DNA from 2 places in the Streptomyces longisporus genome. Region 1 is predicted to be linked to the other one. Evidence: riboswitches for the same ligand, from Rfam matches in the RefSeq annotation. Region 1 holds a riboswitch; the other holds the start of a gene.
The links. A riboswitch is a leader RNA that binds a small molecule or an ion and turns the genes downstream of it on or off. The one in region 1 is predicted to bind S-adenosylmethionine.
Positions count from the first base shown of each region.

Region 2: linked by a shared signal. The riboswitch ahead of thrC (threonine synthase) and the one ahead of ABD355_RS36075 (aminotransferase class V-fold PLP-dependent enzyme) in region 1 are both predicted to bind S-adenosylmethionine.

Region 1 covers NZ_BAAASG010000021.1:54,995-62,219, forward strand. The annotation lists gene ABD355_RS36065 (rhomboid family intramembrane serine protease) at 1-315, shown strand, start outside; gene ABD355_RS36070 (Lrp/AsnC family transcriptional regulator) at 312-593, shown strand; gene ABD355_RS36075 (aminotransferase class V-fold PLP-dependent enzyme) at 633-2,009, opposite strand; SAM riboswitch class IV at 2,174-2,290, opposite strand; gene trpD (anthranilate phosphoribosyltransferase) at 2,362-3,426, opposite strand; gene qcrB (cytochrome bc1 complex cytochrome b subunit) at 3,558-5,192, opposite strand; gene qcrA (cytochrome bc1 complex Rieske iron-sulfur subunit) at 5,189-6,244, opposite strand; gene qcrC (cytochrome bc1 complex diheme cytochrome c subunit) at 6,241-7,050, opposite strand; gene ctaE (aa3-type cytochrome oxidase subunit III) at 7,131-7,225, opposite strand, start outside.
Region 2 covers NZ_BAAASG010000005.1:137,840-145,064, forward strand. The annotation lists gene ABD355_RS08885 (DUF3263 domain-containing protein) at 1-245, shown strand, start outside; gene otsB (trehalose-phosphatase) at 304-1,209, shown strand; gene ABD355_RS08895 (alpha,alpha-trehalose-phosphate synthase (UDP-forming)) at 1,249-2,640, opposite strand; gene ABD355_RS08900 (glucosyl-3-phosphoglycerate synthase) at 2,736-3,680, opposite strand; SAM riboswitch class I at 3,853-4,009, shown strand; gene thrC (threonine synthase) at 4,028-5,317, shown strand; gene ABD355_RS08910 (MoaD/ThiS family protein) at 5,362-5,637, shown strand; gene ABD355_RS08915 (cold-shock protein) at 6,090-6,296, shown strand; gene groL (chaperonin GroEL) at 6,739-7,225, shown strand, end outside.

The DNA.
Region 1 (7,225 bases):
CTGGTCGGCGCGTCCGGGGCGATCTCGGCGGTCCTCGGCGCGTTTCTGTACCTGTTCCCCGGGGCGCGGGTGACCAGTCTCCTGCCGTTCCTCTTCTTCCTGCCCCTGCGCTTCCCCGCCTGGATCGTGCTGCCCTTCTGGGCGGCCCTGCAGTGGCTGGCGGCCGGGCACGCGGCGACGGGACCGGGGGTGGCCTATCTGGCCCACCTGGTGGGCTTCGGCCTGGGCTTCGTCTACGCCTGGGTCCGATTCGGCCGTACGACTAGAGTGAAGTCCGCCCCAGCAACGGCCCCCGAGGGAGAGAACCAGCCGTGATCACCGCGATCGTCCTCATCAAGACCAGCGTGGACCGGATCCCCGAGATCGCGGAGCGGATCGCTTCGCTGGAGAGCGTGAGTGAAGTCTTTTCCGTGACCGGAACGTATGACCTGATCGCGATGGTGCGGGTGAAGCAGCACGAGGATCTTGCTGATGTGATTCCTGGCAGCATCAGCAAGATCCCCGGTGTCGAGGCGACGGATACACACGTCGCGTTTCGTACGTACTCGCAGCACGATCTGGAGGCGGCTTTCGCCATCGGGCTGGATTCCTGAGGGCCGCCCAGGCGTCTGCGGGGAGGCGAGAGCCGCTGCTCACACCGCCGGGACGCAGCGGCCGTCCTCCGTGCGGTACTGCCACTTGGCGCCGTCCGCCACCAGTTCCTGCACGGCGGTGACGAAGCGCTCGACGTGTTCGTCGGGGGTGCCGGCGCCGAAGCTGACGCGGATGGCGTTGAGGGACTTCTCGCCGGGGGCGGCCTCGGGGGCGCCGCACTCGCCCTGGGTCTGCGGGTCACTGCCCAGGAGGGTGCGGACCAGCGGGTGGGCGCAGAAGAGACCGTCGCGGACGCCGATGCCGTACTCGGCGGAGAGCGCGGCGGCGAAGTGCGAGCTGTTCCAGCCCTCGACGACGAAGGAGATCACGCCGACCCGGGGGGCGTCGTCGCCGAAGAGGGAGAGCACCTTCACCTGCGGGACCTCCGCCAGGCCCGCCCTGACCTTCTCGATCAGGTGCTGCTCACGGGCGACCAGGGCGTCGAAGCCGGCCTCGGTGAGCGCCTTGCAGGCCGACGCGATGGAGTAGGCGCCGATCACGTTCGGGGAGCCGGCCTCGTGGCGGGCGGCGCTGTCGTGCCACTCCACGTCCACGCCGCCGTCCTCGCGCCGGGTGACCTTGCGGCTGGCGCCGCCACCCGCGAGGTAGGGGTCGGCGGCCTGCAGCCAGTCGGCGCGGCCGGCCAGCACGCCGGAGCCGAAGGGCGCGTACAGCTTGTGGCCGGAGAAGGCGACCCAGTCGACGTCGAGGTCCTGCACGGAGACCGGGTGGTGCGGGGCGAGCTGGGCGGCGTCCAGGACGATACGGGCGCCGTGCGCATGGGCCGCCGCCGCGAGCTCGCGTACGGGCCACAGCTCACCGGTGACGTTCGAGGCGCCGGTGACGCAGACCAGGGCCGGGCCATGGCTCCCTTCAACGGACACAGTACGGCCGGCGAGGGCCTTCTCCAGCGTCTCGACGGCCTGCTGCGGGGTGCGCGGGGCGTTGAGGTAGGTGACCCGGGCGTCCTTCCAGGGCAGCAGGCTGGCGTGGTGCTCGGTCTCGAAGACGAAGACCTGGCAGTCGGCCGGGAGGGCCCGCGCCAGCAGGTTGAGGGAGTCCGTGGTCGACCGGGTGAAGATCAGCTGGTCGTCGGCGCGGCAGTCGAGGAACTCGGCGACGGTCCTGCGGGCGTTCTCGAAGAGGTCGGTCGACAGCTGGGAGAGATAGCCGGCGCCGCGGTGGACGCTGCCGTAGTAGGGCGCGTAGGCCGCAACGTCGTCCCACACGCGCTGCAGGGCGGGCGCGCTGGCCGCGTAGTCGAGCGCCGCATAGGTGACTTCGCCGCCCGTGACGAGCGGGACGGTGACATCCCGCCCCAGAACGGGCAGCGGGGCACAAACCGAGGTGGCGGCGGCAGCGGTGGAGACAGACATGGCGGAACTCCCGTGTGGGCAGGTGGAATTCGCCCCGCGAGCGGTGGCGCTCCAGCAGGGGCGTGAAGAAGAAAAGGGGATGCGGAGGCGGGGCTCTGCGGCCCTATCGCATTCGCTTGCTCACGGAAGGCTCCTCGACGACCAGGACCCCTGGTTGCTCGAGGGGTCCGCGCTTGCCGTAGACCTCGCTGCCTACGGCCTGGTCTTCACCCGGGGCACCCCGCCACGGACGGAGGGTTGCCGGACAGTCGGCCGGGGCCTCATGACTGTCACTCATGACCTGGACAGGAACGTACGTGAAGTGATCGCGGTCCCGCAACTCGTGTCCGCATTGCGGGACCGCACTGCCCTGCTATGCGTTGCTGGCCGCCACCCAGCGCTCCAGCGCCCGCTTGGCCGCGCCGGAGTCGATCGACTGCGCCGCCTTGTCCATGCCGGCCCGGATCTGCTCGGCCAGCGTCCCGGGGCCCGGGTCGAGGGCGACGAGCGCGGCCGCCGAGTTCAGCAGTACGGCGTCCCGCACCGGGCCCTTCTCGCCGTCGAGGAGCCTGCGGGCGACCTCCGCGTTGTACGACGGGTCGGCGCCGCGCAGGGCCTCCACCGGAACCAGCTCGATGCCGACGTCACGGGGGTCGAAGGTCTCCTCGGTGACCTTGCCGTCCCGGACGACCCAGACGCGTGAGGTGGCCGTCGTCGTCAGCTCGTCGAAGCCGTCGTCGCCGCGGAAGACGAGGGAGGAGTTGCCGCGCTCGGCGAGGACGCCGGCGATGAGTGGCGCCAGGCGCGGGTCTGCGACACCCACCGCCTGTGCCTTCACCTTCGCCGGGTTGGTCAGCGGACCGAGGGCGTTGAAGGTCGTCCGAATGCCCAACTGCCCTCGTGCGGCGGCCACATGACGCAGCGCCGGATGGAACTTGATGGCGAAGCAGAACGTGATGCCGGCTTCCTCCGCGACCTCCGCCACCCGCTTCGGCGTCAGTTCCAGATTGACGCCCAGCTTCTCCAGCACGTCCGAGGCCCCGGACGCCGAGGAGGCGGCCCGGTTGCCGTGCTTGACGACTTTTGCGCCCGTGCCCGCGATGACGATCGCCGACATCGTGGAGATGTTCACCGTCTTCGCGCCGTCGCCGCCCGTACCGACGATGTCGACGGTCCGTCCCGGCACCTCGATCACGTTCGCGTGCTCGTACATCGTGCGGACCAGCCCGGTGATCTCCTCGACGGTCTCGCCCTTGGCGCGCAGCGCCACCGCGAACCCGGCGATCTGGGCGTCGGTCGCCTCACCGCGCATGATCAGGTCCATCGCCCAGGCGGTGTCGTCGGCGCTGAGGTCGTGGCCGTCCAGCAGGCCGTTCAGCAGCCGGGGCCAGGAACGGCCCGCCGCGGTGTCGCCTCCAGCGGGGGTCACAGCGCTCATGAGGCCGCTCCTGGTCGTCGTAGAAGAAGAAAACGAGTGTGAGGCCACCCTATCCAGCTCAGGGCATGGAAAAGGGCCCCCGTCCGAAGACCGGACGGGGGCCCTTGCCGTGGCGTGGCGAGCCGCAGCGATCAGTGGTGGCCGTGGCCGCTCGTGATCTCCCTGTACTCCTCGACGGTGGGCTTCGGAATCTGGGACTCCTCGCCGTAGTACGCCTCGCTGAGCTTGGCGCGCAGTCGCTCGGAGCCCTTGACCTTGCGCTCGACGCCGTTCTCGTCGACCGTCGGGCCGATCTGGGCCGGCTTGTACTGCTCGTGCGCCGTGAGGGTGTGCAGGGCGTCCTGGCTGAGCGGCTCGTGCACCTCGATGAACTCACCGTGCGGCAGGCGCTTGATGATGCCCGACTCGCGGCCGTGCAGCACCTTGTCCTTGTCGCGGCGCTGGAGGCCGAGGCAGATCCGCTTGGTGGCGAGGAACACGAGGACCGGCACGACGAAGAAGCCGACGCGCACGAACCAGGTGATCGCGTTGATCGACAGGTGGAAGTGCGTGGCCCACAGGTCGTTGCCGCCACCGATCATCAGCACGAAGTACCAGGAGATCCACGCGGCGCCGAACGCGGTACGCGTCGGGGCGTTGCGCGGACGGTCCAGGATGTGGTGCTCGCGCTTGTCGCCGGTGACCCAGGACTCGATGAACGGGTAGACCGCGATCGCGACCAGGACCAGCGGGAAGATCACCAGCGGGATGAACACGCCCAGGACGAGCGTGTGGCCCCAGAGGTTGATCTCCCAGCCCGGCATCGTACGGATCAGGCCCTCGGAGAAGCCCATGTACCAGTCGGGCTGGGCGCCGGTGGACACCTGGTCCGGACGGTAGGGGCCCATGGCCCAGATCGGGTTGATCGAGGCGATCGCCGCGATGGCCGTGATGACGCCGAAGACCAGGAAGAAGAAGCCGCCGGCCTTCGCCATGTACACGGGCAGCAGGGGCATGCCGACGACGTTGTTGTTCGTCTTGCCGGGGCCCGCGAACTGCGTGTGCTTGTGGTAGAAGACCAGGATCAGGTGGCCCACCATCAGGCCGAGCATGATGCCCGGCAGCAGCAGGATGTGGACCGAGTAGAACCGGGCCACGAAGTCGCCGCCCGGGAACTCGCCGCCGAAGAGGAACATCGACAGGTACGTACCGACGATCGGCACGGACAGGATCGCGCCCTCCATGAAGCGGACACCGGTGCCGGAGAGCAGGTCGTCCGGGAGCGAGTAACCGGTGAAGCCGGTGAACATGCCCAGGACGAGCAGCAGGAAGCCGAAGATCCAGTTGACCTCACGCGGCTTGCGGAACGCGCCGGTGAAGAACACACGCATCATGTGCACGAACATGCCCGCGAGGAAGATCAGCGCGGCCCAGTGGTGGATCTGCCGGATCAGCAGACCACCGCGCACATCGAAGGAGATGTGCAGGGTCGAGTTGAACGCCTCGGACATCATCTGGCCCTGCAGCGGGATGTAGCTGCCGTGGTACTCCACCTCGTTCATCGACGGGTGGAAGAACAGCGTCAGATACACACCCGTGAGGATGAGGATGATGAAGCTGTACATGCACACTTCGCCCAACATGAACGACCAGTGGTCGGGGAAGATCTTGCGCATGTTGGTCTTGGCCAGGGAGTAGATCCCCAGCCGGCCGTCGGCCCAGTCGGCGACGCGCTCGCCGGCCGGCGCTTTGCCGCGCCGGGACTCGGTGTTCTCGTTGGTGCTCATCCGCGCTCCCAGAATGCAGGACCGACGGGCTCTTCGAAGTCGCCGAGCGCCTCGAGGTAGCCCTGGTCGTTCACGCCGATGCGCAGCTGCGGCAGGGCGTGACCGGCGGGGCCGAAGATCACCCGGGCGCCGTCGGACAGGTCGAAGGTGGACTGGTGGCAGGGGCACAGCACGTGGTGCGTCTGCTGCTCGTACAGCGAGATCGGGCAACCGACGTGGGTGCAGATCTTCGAGTACGCGACGATGCCCTCGTGCGACCACTCGAGCTCGCGCTTGTCCTTGATGTTGTCCGGCTGGATCCGGACGATCATCAGGGCCGCCTTGGCGATCTCGGTCTGGAAGTTCTCGTCGTGCTCCTCCAGGCCCTCGGGCTTGGCGAAGGTGAGCGAGCCGACCGCGACGTCGGAGGCACGCAGCGGCTCGTTGGTGTTCATGTTGACGAGCAGCTTGCCCTTGGACCACAGCGTGTGGCGCAGCTTGGTCCCGGGCAGCGGGCCGAGGTCGCGCAGCAGCATGACGCCGGAGAGCGGGAACAGGGCCAGCGCACCGAACATCGTGTTGCGGATGAGCTTGCGGCGGCCGAGCGCGGACTCCTTGGCGCCCTGCTTGAAGTCGGCCATGACCTTGGCCTTGACCTCGGGGGACGCCTCGATCGGGTGCCGCTCGTCGGCGATCTCCACGTCGGACATCAGGGTGCGGGCCCAGTGGACCGCGCCCGCGCCGATGGCGAACAGCGCGAGGCCCAGGGTCAGGCCCAGCGCGAAGTTCAGCGCGTTGATGTGCCCGAGCGGGAACACGAAGATCGACTTGTCGTGCGGGATCGCCACGTACGAGGCGATGAAGCCGACCGTGGCCAGCATCGAGACCGTGAACAGCATGGCCACCACACGCTCGGACCGCTTGGCGGCCCGCTCGTCGATGTCCTGCACCCGGTGCTCGTGGGGCGGCAGACCGGGGTCCGCGAACGGGTTCTGCTCGTCCGCGAGGCTTACGGTGCCGTGCGCGTCCTGCTCAGCGGGCAGGTTCTCTTCTGGAATGTCTTGGCTACTCATGACTTCTTGGCCTTTGCGGTCCGAGCGGCGACCCAGACGGCGACCGCGATCAGCGCGCCGAGTCCGAAGATCCAGGCGAACAGGCCCTCGGAGACCGGGCCGAGTCCGCCCAGCTCAAGGCCGCCGGGGCTCTCGGTGTCGTCACCGTTGACCGCGTTCAGGTACGCGATGATGTCCTTCTTGTTCTGCTGCGACATCGTGGTGTCGGGGAACGACGGCATGTTCTGCGGGCCGGTCTGCATGGCCTCGTAGATGTGCTTCGGGGCGACGCCCTCGAGGCTCGGCGCGAACTTGCCGTGCGTCAGCGCACCGCCCTTGCCGGTGAAGTTGTGGCACTGCGCGCAGTTGGTGCGGAACAGCTCGCCACCCTTGGCGATGTCGGCACCGTCCGGGCCGTACTGCGCCGCCGTCGGGATGGACGGGCCGGCGCCGAGGGAGGAGATGTACGCGGCGAGCTGGTCGATCTCGGCCTGCGAGTAGATGACCTTCTTCTTCGGGACCTGAGCGCCCGGCTGCTGGGCCGGCATACGGCCGGTGCCGACCTGGAAGTCGACGGCCGCGGCGCCCACGCCCACGAGGCTCGGACCGTCGGAGGTGCCCTGACCGCCGGTGCCGTGGCAGCTGGCGCAGCCCACGGAGTAGAGCTTCTTGCCCTCGTCGATGGCAAGGGACTGGGCGGTGTCATCGGCCTGCGCCTTGCTCGCGGGTGCGAACGCGGCGTACAGCCCCCCTGTGCATGCCAGCGCGAGGAGTAGGACGACGAGAGCCGCCATGGGATGGCGTCGTCGTGCGGAGAGCTTTTTCACGGATTACCCCGGTGTCAGGATCTTCTGCGTCGATGCTTGTGGGTTGTGCGCCGCGCGGGCGCACGCGGGAACGGGCCCGGCTACTTGATCAGGTAGATCGTGGCGAAGAGGCCGATCCACACGACATCGACGAAGTGCCAGTAGTAGGACACGACGATGGCCGCGGTCGCCTGCT
Region 2 (7,225 bases), on a different contig from region 1:
GGGAGGGCCGCGAGCCGCGCGAGCCTCTGGGCGACCGCGAGCGGGCAGTCCTCGCCCTCGAACGCCGGGGCTTCGCGGGCCCCGGCGCCAAGGAGCGCGCCATACGGGAGGAGCTGGGCCTGGCCCCGGTCCGCTACTACCAGCTGCTCAACGCCCTGCTGGACGACGAGCGGGCCCTCGCCCACGACCCGGTGACGGTGAACAGGTTGCGCAGGGTGCGCGACACACGCCGAGCGGAACGCTGACGGCCGACGCTCCCCTGAGCCATGGGTGCGCCCTGCCCTGCGCGGTTATGGTCACCGTATGGGCACCCATACGGACACGGACTCGACGCACTCCATGGACCCCCTGCCGACGCCCGCCACGCAGGCAGGCCGGGACGGGCTCGCCGCGATCCTCGCGAACCCCGCGAAAACGGTGGTCGGCCTGGACTTCGACGGCACCCTCGCCCCGATCGTGGCGGACCCCGAGCAGGCCCGCGCCCACCCGGAGGCGGTGCCCGCGCTCGCCGCCCTCGCCCCGCGGATCGCCTCCGTCGCGGTGGTCACCGGCCGCCCGGCCGGCGTCGCCGTGCGGCACGGCGGCTTCGCGGGCGTCCCCGGCCTTGAGCACCTGGTCGTCCTCGGCCACTACGGCGCCGAACGCTGGGACGCGGTCAGCGGCAACGTCAGCGCACCCGCGCCCCACCCCGGAGTCGCCGCGGTCCGCGCCGAACTCCCCGGTTTCCTCGACCGCATCGGCGCCTGGCAGGGCACCTGGATCGAGGAGAAGGGCCGCGCCGTCGCGGTCCACACCCGCCGCGCGGCGGACCCGCAGGCCGCCTTCGAGGCCCTGCGCGCCCCCCTCACCGACCTCGCCACCCGCCACGGCCTGATCGTCGAACCCGGCCGCCTGGTCCTCGAACTGCGCCCCCCGGGCATGGACAAGGGAGTGGCCCTCCTGGAGTACGTCCGCGAGATCGACGCCTCGGCGGTCCTCTACGCCGGCGACGACCTCGGCGACCTCCCCGCCTTCGCAGCCGTCGACAAACTCCGCTCCGACGGCACCCCCGGCCTCCTCGTCTGCAGCGGCAGCGACGAGGTCACGGAACTACGGGAACGAGCGGACCTGGTGGTGGACGGCCCGCAGGGGGTCGTACGCCTACTACGGGGCCTGGCGGCGCAGCTCGGCCTTTCAGCCCGTCCGGCGTTTGAGGACAAGGCCCCTTAAGGGCCGAAAAGCGGGGGTCTGGGGGCGCAGCCCCCAGGCTCAGCCGCGCAACGCCTCCAATTGCTCGACGAACCACTGCGCCGGCGGCAACGCCGTGGCCGCGGCAGCAAGCCGCTTCGACCGCTCGGCCCGCTCAGCCGCCGGCAGGCACAGCGCGGCGTGCAGCGCCTCCGCCGTCCCGATCACGTCGTACGGGTTCACCGTGATCGCGTCCTCGCCCAGCTCGGCGTGGGCACCCGCCTCCCGCGACAGCACCAGCGCGCACCCCTCGTCGGAGACGACCGGCACCTCCTTCGCGACCAGGTTCATGCCGTCCCGGATCGGGTTGACGAGGGCCACGTCGGCCAGCCGGTAGGCGGCCAGCGAACGCGCGAAGTCGTCCTTGACGTGCAGCACGACCGGGGTCCAACCAGGCGTCCCGAAGCGGGAGTTGATCTCCTGGGCCACCCGCTGCACCTCGGCCGTGTAGTCGCGGTACACGGCGAGGTCCTGCCGGGAGGGATAGGCGAACGCCACGTGCACGACCCGCTCCCGCCACTCGGGGTGGTCCTCCAGCAGCTGCCGGTACGCCAGCAGCCCGCGCACGATGTTCTTCGACAGCTCGGTGCGGTCGACCCGCACGACCGTCCTGCGCCCGGCGCCGATCTCCTCCCGCAGTGCGGCCATCCGCTCGGCCACATCGGCCTCGTGCGAGCGCTTGCGCAGGAAGTCGGCGTCCGCGCCGAGGCCGTGCACGCCGATCGCCGTGCCCCCGAGGCCGCCCACCACCGCCGTGGCGCACGCCGTGAACGCGTCCGCCCAGCGCCGGGTCAAAAAGCCCAGCCGGTCGGCGCCCAGCATGCCGTTCAGGAGCCGCTCGGCGATGTCGTCCGGCAGCATCCGGAAGTAGTCCACCGGCGCCCACGGCGTGTGCGAGAAGTGCCCGATGCGCAGATCGGGACGGAGCTCGCGGAGCATGCCCGGCACCAGACACAGGTGGTAGTCCTGCACCAGCACCGCCGCGCCCTCGGCCGCCTCCTGGGCCAGCGCCTCGGCGAAGGCCCGGTTGTAGGTCTCGTACGACGCCCACTGCCGCCGGAACTCCGCGTCGAAGACCGGCTCCAGGGGCGTCTGGTACAGCATGTGGTGGACGAACCACAGCACCGAGTTCGCGATGCCGTTGTACGCGTCGGCGTGCACGTCGGCCGGGATGTCGAGCATCCGCACCCCGTCCTCGCCGACCCCGCGCCGTACCGCCTCGCGGTCGCCGTCGGACAGCGCCGAGCACACCCACAGGGCGTCCGCGTCGGGCCCGATCGCGGAGAGGCCGGAGACCAGCCCGCCGCCGCCGCGCCTGGCGGCCAGCGAGCCGTCCTCCTGCACTTCGTACGAGACCGGGCCGCGGTTGGACGCGACCAGCACCTGATGACCAGCGCCGTACGTGGAAGCCATACGCCTCAACCTAGCCCGGCCCGTAAACGCTCAAACGTACGTCTGCGCTCTGCGGGTGGACCGTATACACCGGCTGCAGCGCGTAACGCGCCGCCTCAGGCGACCTTGCGCGACGCGTACTCCGCGATCTCCACCATCGGCGGCCGCTCCTCCGTGTCCACGGAGTAGGTGCGCGGCTCGAAGCCGTCCTCGCCCCGTTCGAACTGGGTGAGGGAGGGACGGATGAGATGGCCGCGGGCCAGTCTCAGCTGTGCCGTGCGGTAGATCGCGGCGGACATCCGGCCCAGCGCCTGCCCGTCCTGATGGCGGTGCTTGCGCACCCCGACGTCCACCTGGGCGAGCGCGTCGAGGCCCACCAGGTGCAGGGCGTCCACCAGCATGCCCAGCTCGACGCCGTACCCGACGGGGAACGGCAGCTGTTCCAGCAGGCTGCGCCGGGCCGCGTACTCGCCGCCGAGCGGCTGCACGAAGCCCGCCAGCTGCGGCCAGTGCATGTTCAGCAGCGGACGCGCCATCAGCTCGGTGACCCGGCCGCCCTGGCCCTGCGCGCCGGCCAGCGGACGGTCGTACATGCCCTTGACCAGGTCGACCCCCGGCTCGGTGAGCAGCGGGCCGACGATCCCGGAGACGAAGTCGGAGGAGAACTCCTTCAGGTCGGCGTCGATGAAGCAGACGATGTCCCCGCCGGTGACCAGGAGCGAGCGCCACAGCACCTCGCCCTTGCCGGGGACGGTCGGGATGCGGGGCAGGATGTCGTCACGGTGGACGACCTTGGCCCCGGCCGCCGCGGCGACCTCGGACGTGCGGTCGGTGGACCCCGAGTCGACGACGACGATCTCGTCGACGAGCGGAACCTGCTGCATCAGGTCGTGACGGATGATCGCGACGATGTCGCCGACCGTCTCCTCCTCGTTGAGCGCGGGCAGCACGACGCTGACCGACTGCCCGGTGCGCTGCTTGGCGGCGAGGATCTGGTGGAGAGGGCGGTCGGTCAGGGACCAGGAGCGGGTGCTCAGCCAGCGCTCGACTTCTTCCAGCACGTAGGCGGCTCCTCTGCGTTCTCTCGGCGAAAACCGGATCACCGTGTGATCCATCTCGCGGTTCGGACGACTATCTCAACTGTCCTGGCCTTCGGTTACAGTCTTGAACAACGCTGGTGACCATCGCATGTCGGGGGTCGCCCGGCGTTGAACGAGTTGAACAACCGAATACCGCTCATCCAGAGGGGCAGAGGGATACGGCCCGATGAAGCCCCGGCAACCCTCCAGCCGGTCTCGTACCGATCGATGCCGATCGTTCCGCGAGGCTCCCGGCTAGGGAAGGTGCCAAATCCGTCTCACGGCGAGATGCGTCGTGAGGAAGATGAGGAGAAAGGGCCTCGCCTCACATGGCTGCGCAGACTGTTGCAAGCACCACCGACTCCACGACCGTCGACCTCGGTCCCGCTGCGGCGCTCTCCTGCCGCGAGTGCGGTCACCAGGTGCCTCTCGGCCCGGTCTTCGCCTGCGAGGAGTGTTTCGGCCCGCTCGAGATCGCCTACGACTTCTCGGCCTACGACACCGAGGAACTCCGCAAGCAGATCGAGGCGGGTCCCGCGAACATCTGGCGTTACGCGCCCCTGCTGCCCGTTCCGGCGGACGTGGCGGACAAGCCCAACATCAACCCCGGTTGGACCAAGCTCGTCAAGGCCGACAACCTCGCCCGCGAGCTGGGCGTCGACGCCGGCAAGCTGTTCGTGAAGGACGACTCCGGCAACCCGACGCACTCCTTCAAGGACCGGGTCGTCGCCCAGGCCATCGAGGCCGCCCGCGCCTTCGACTTCACCACCCTGTCCTGCTCGTCCACCGGCAACCTGGCCGGTGCGGTGGGTGCCGCGGCCGCCCGCGCCGGCTTCCGTTCCTGCGTGTTCATCCCGCACGACCTGGAGCAGGGCAAGGTCGTCATGGCCGCGGTCTACGGCGGCGAGCTCGTCGGCATCGAGGGCAACTACGACGACGTGAACCGCTTCTGCTCCGAGCTGATCGGCGACCCGGCCGGCGAGGGCTGGGGCTTCGTCAACGTCAACCTGCGGCCGTACTACGCGGAGGGCTCCAAGACCCTGGCGTACGAGATCTGCGAGCAGCTCGGCTGGCGGCTGCCGGACCAGCTGGTCGTGCCGATCGCCTCCGGCTCGCAGCTCACGAAGATCGACAAGGGGCTGCAGGAGCTGATCAAGCTCGGGCTCGTCGAGGACAAGCCGTACAAGATCTTCGGGGCGCAGGCCGAGGGGTGCAGCCCTGTCTCCGTCGCGTACAAGGCGGGGCACGACGTCGTACGGCCGCAGAAGCCGAACACGATCGCCAAGTCGCTGGCCATCGGCAACCCGGCGGACGGTCCGTATGTGCTGGACATCGCCCGCCGTACCGGTGGGGCCGTGGAGGACGTGAACGACGAGCAGATCGTCGATGCGATTCGGCTGCTCGCCCGGACCGAGGGCATCTTCGCGGAGACCGCCGGCGGGGTGACCGTGGGTGTGACCCGGAAGCTGATCGAGAACGGTGTTCTCGACCCGACCCTGACCACGGTCGTCCTCAATACGGGTGACGGTCTGAAGACGCTGGACGCGGTGGCCGGTACCGGGCTCACCGCGACGATTCGCCCGAGCCTTGAGTCGTTCCGTGAGGCCGGCCTCGCCTAGTCGCGTAGCCCGCGCCCCCCCATCCCTGACCGGAGGTTTTCATCGTGAGCGTGAACGTTCGTATCCCCACCATCCTGCGCACCTACACCGGCGGGCAGGCCGAGGTGACTGCCGAAGGCGGCACCCTCGGCGAGGTCATCGCCGATCTGGAGAAGAACCACACCGGGATCGCCGCCCGGGTTCTCGACGACCAGGGCAAGCTGCGACGGTTCGTCAACGTGTACGTGAACGACGACGATGTGCGGTTCGAGCAGGGGCTGGAGACGGCGACTCCGGACGGGGCGGGCGTCTCGATCATCCCGGCCGTCGCCGGAGGCTGACCGGAAACAGGTCGGACGGCCGATTATTACCGTCGGTAACGTCGGTTACGAAGAGTTCATCGAATTGCCCCCTCCGTGAGAGAAGCGGAGGGGGCAATTCTGCATGGTTGAGCACGGTACAGTTGGGGAACCTGCTCGACTCCGCTTGCCGCATGCATATGAGTTCTTGCTTCTCGGGCAGCGAGAAGTAGCCAAAGTGTGCAGGTTTTTTGCGTCTTATGCTCCATTTATGGGGCCCGACTTGCCCTGAATTCGGGCGAATTCTCCCTAAAGTCCCGACCGGCCGTGCCCGGAATTCTCGTCCGATTGACCTGTTGCAGACGGCAGTTGGACAGATACATTCAGCCGCGGTCGACGCGTTCCGGCGCACGCCCCCAACCGTGGGGGGTGAGGTCTGACCCGGATCCGCGAAGTGTGGATCTGTGCAAGGGCCAGTAATAGGGGAGTTAGGCATGGCTCAGGGCACCGTCAAGTGGTTCAACGCGGAGAAGGGGTACGGCTTCATCGCGGTCGACGGTGGTGCGGATGTTTTCGTCCACTACAGTGCGATTCAGATGGACGGCTACCGCACCCTGGAAGAGGGTCAGCGGGTCGATTTCGAGATCTCGCAGGGCCAGAAGGGGCCGCAGGCGGACATGGTCCGTCTGGCGACCAGCTGAAGCACGCGCCGGGTTAACTGCAGCGACGTTCTTCTGTTCTTGATCGAAGGGTCCGCACCTGAGGGGGCGGGCCCTTCGGCATGCCCGGAGGACCTGGCCCGGTCCTGGACGGGTGCCGCCCGCTCCGCGGGCGCACCTTGCGCCCACCCGTCGCCCGACCACCACCCCTCAACGAGCCCGCTCCGCGGGCGCACCTTGCGCCCACCCGTCGCCCGGCCACCACCCCTCAACGAGCCCGCTCCGCGGGCGCACCTTGCACTCGGGGGGGTCGAGTGCTAATCATTGGCGTTAGCACTCTGAAGGTGAGAGTGACAAAGATGGACCGGGTCGGTGAGGCCCGCAGGCCGGGTGGGGCAAGGAACCCACGGGTCGGCGAGCCGTCCGTCGCGGGCGCGGGCGCGGTCCGAAGGAATCACCCCCAGTCCTGGAGGGACCACTTCACATGGCCAAGATCATCGCGTTCGACGAGGAGGCGCGGCGCGGCCTCGAGCGCGGCATGAACCAGCTCGCGGACGCCGTGAAGGTGACGCTCGGCCCCAAGGGCCGCAACGTCGTCCTCGAGAAGAAGTGGGGCGCCCCCACGATCACCAACGATGGTGTCTCCATCGCCAAGGAGATCGAACTCGAGGACCCGTACGAGAAGATCGGCGCCGAGCTGGTCAAGGAAGTCGCCAAGAAGACGGACGACGTCGCCGGTGACGGTACGACCACCGCGACCGTTCTCGCCCAGGCGCTCGTCAAGGAAGGCCTGCGCAACGTAGCCGCCGGCGCCAACCCGATGGCCCTCAAGCGCGGTATCGAGAAGGCCGTCGAGGCCGTCTCCGGTGCCCTGCTCGAGCAGGCCAAGGATGTCGAGACCAAGGAGCAGATCGCTTCCACGGCCTCCATCTCCGCCGCCGACACCCAGATCGGCGAGCTCATCGCCGAGG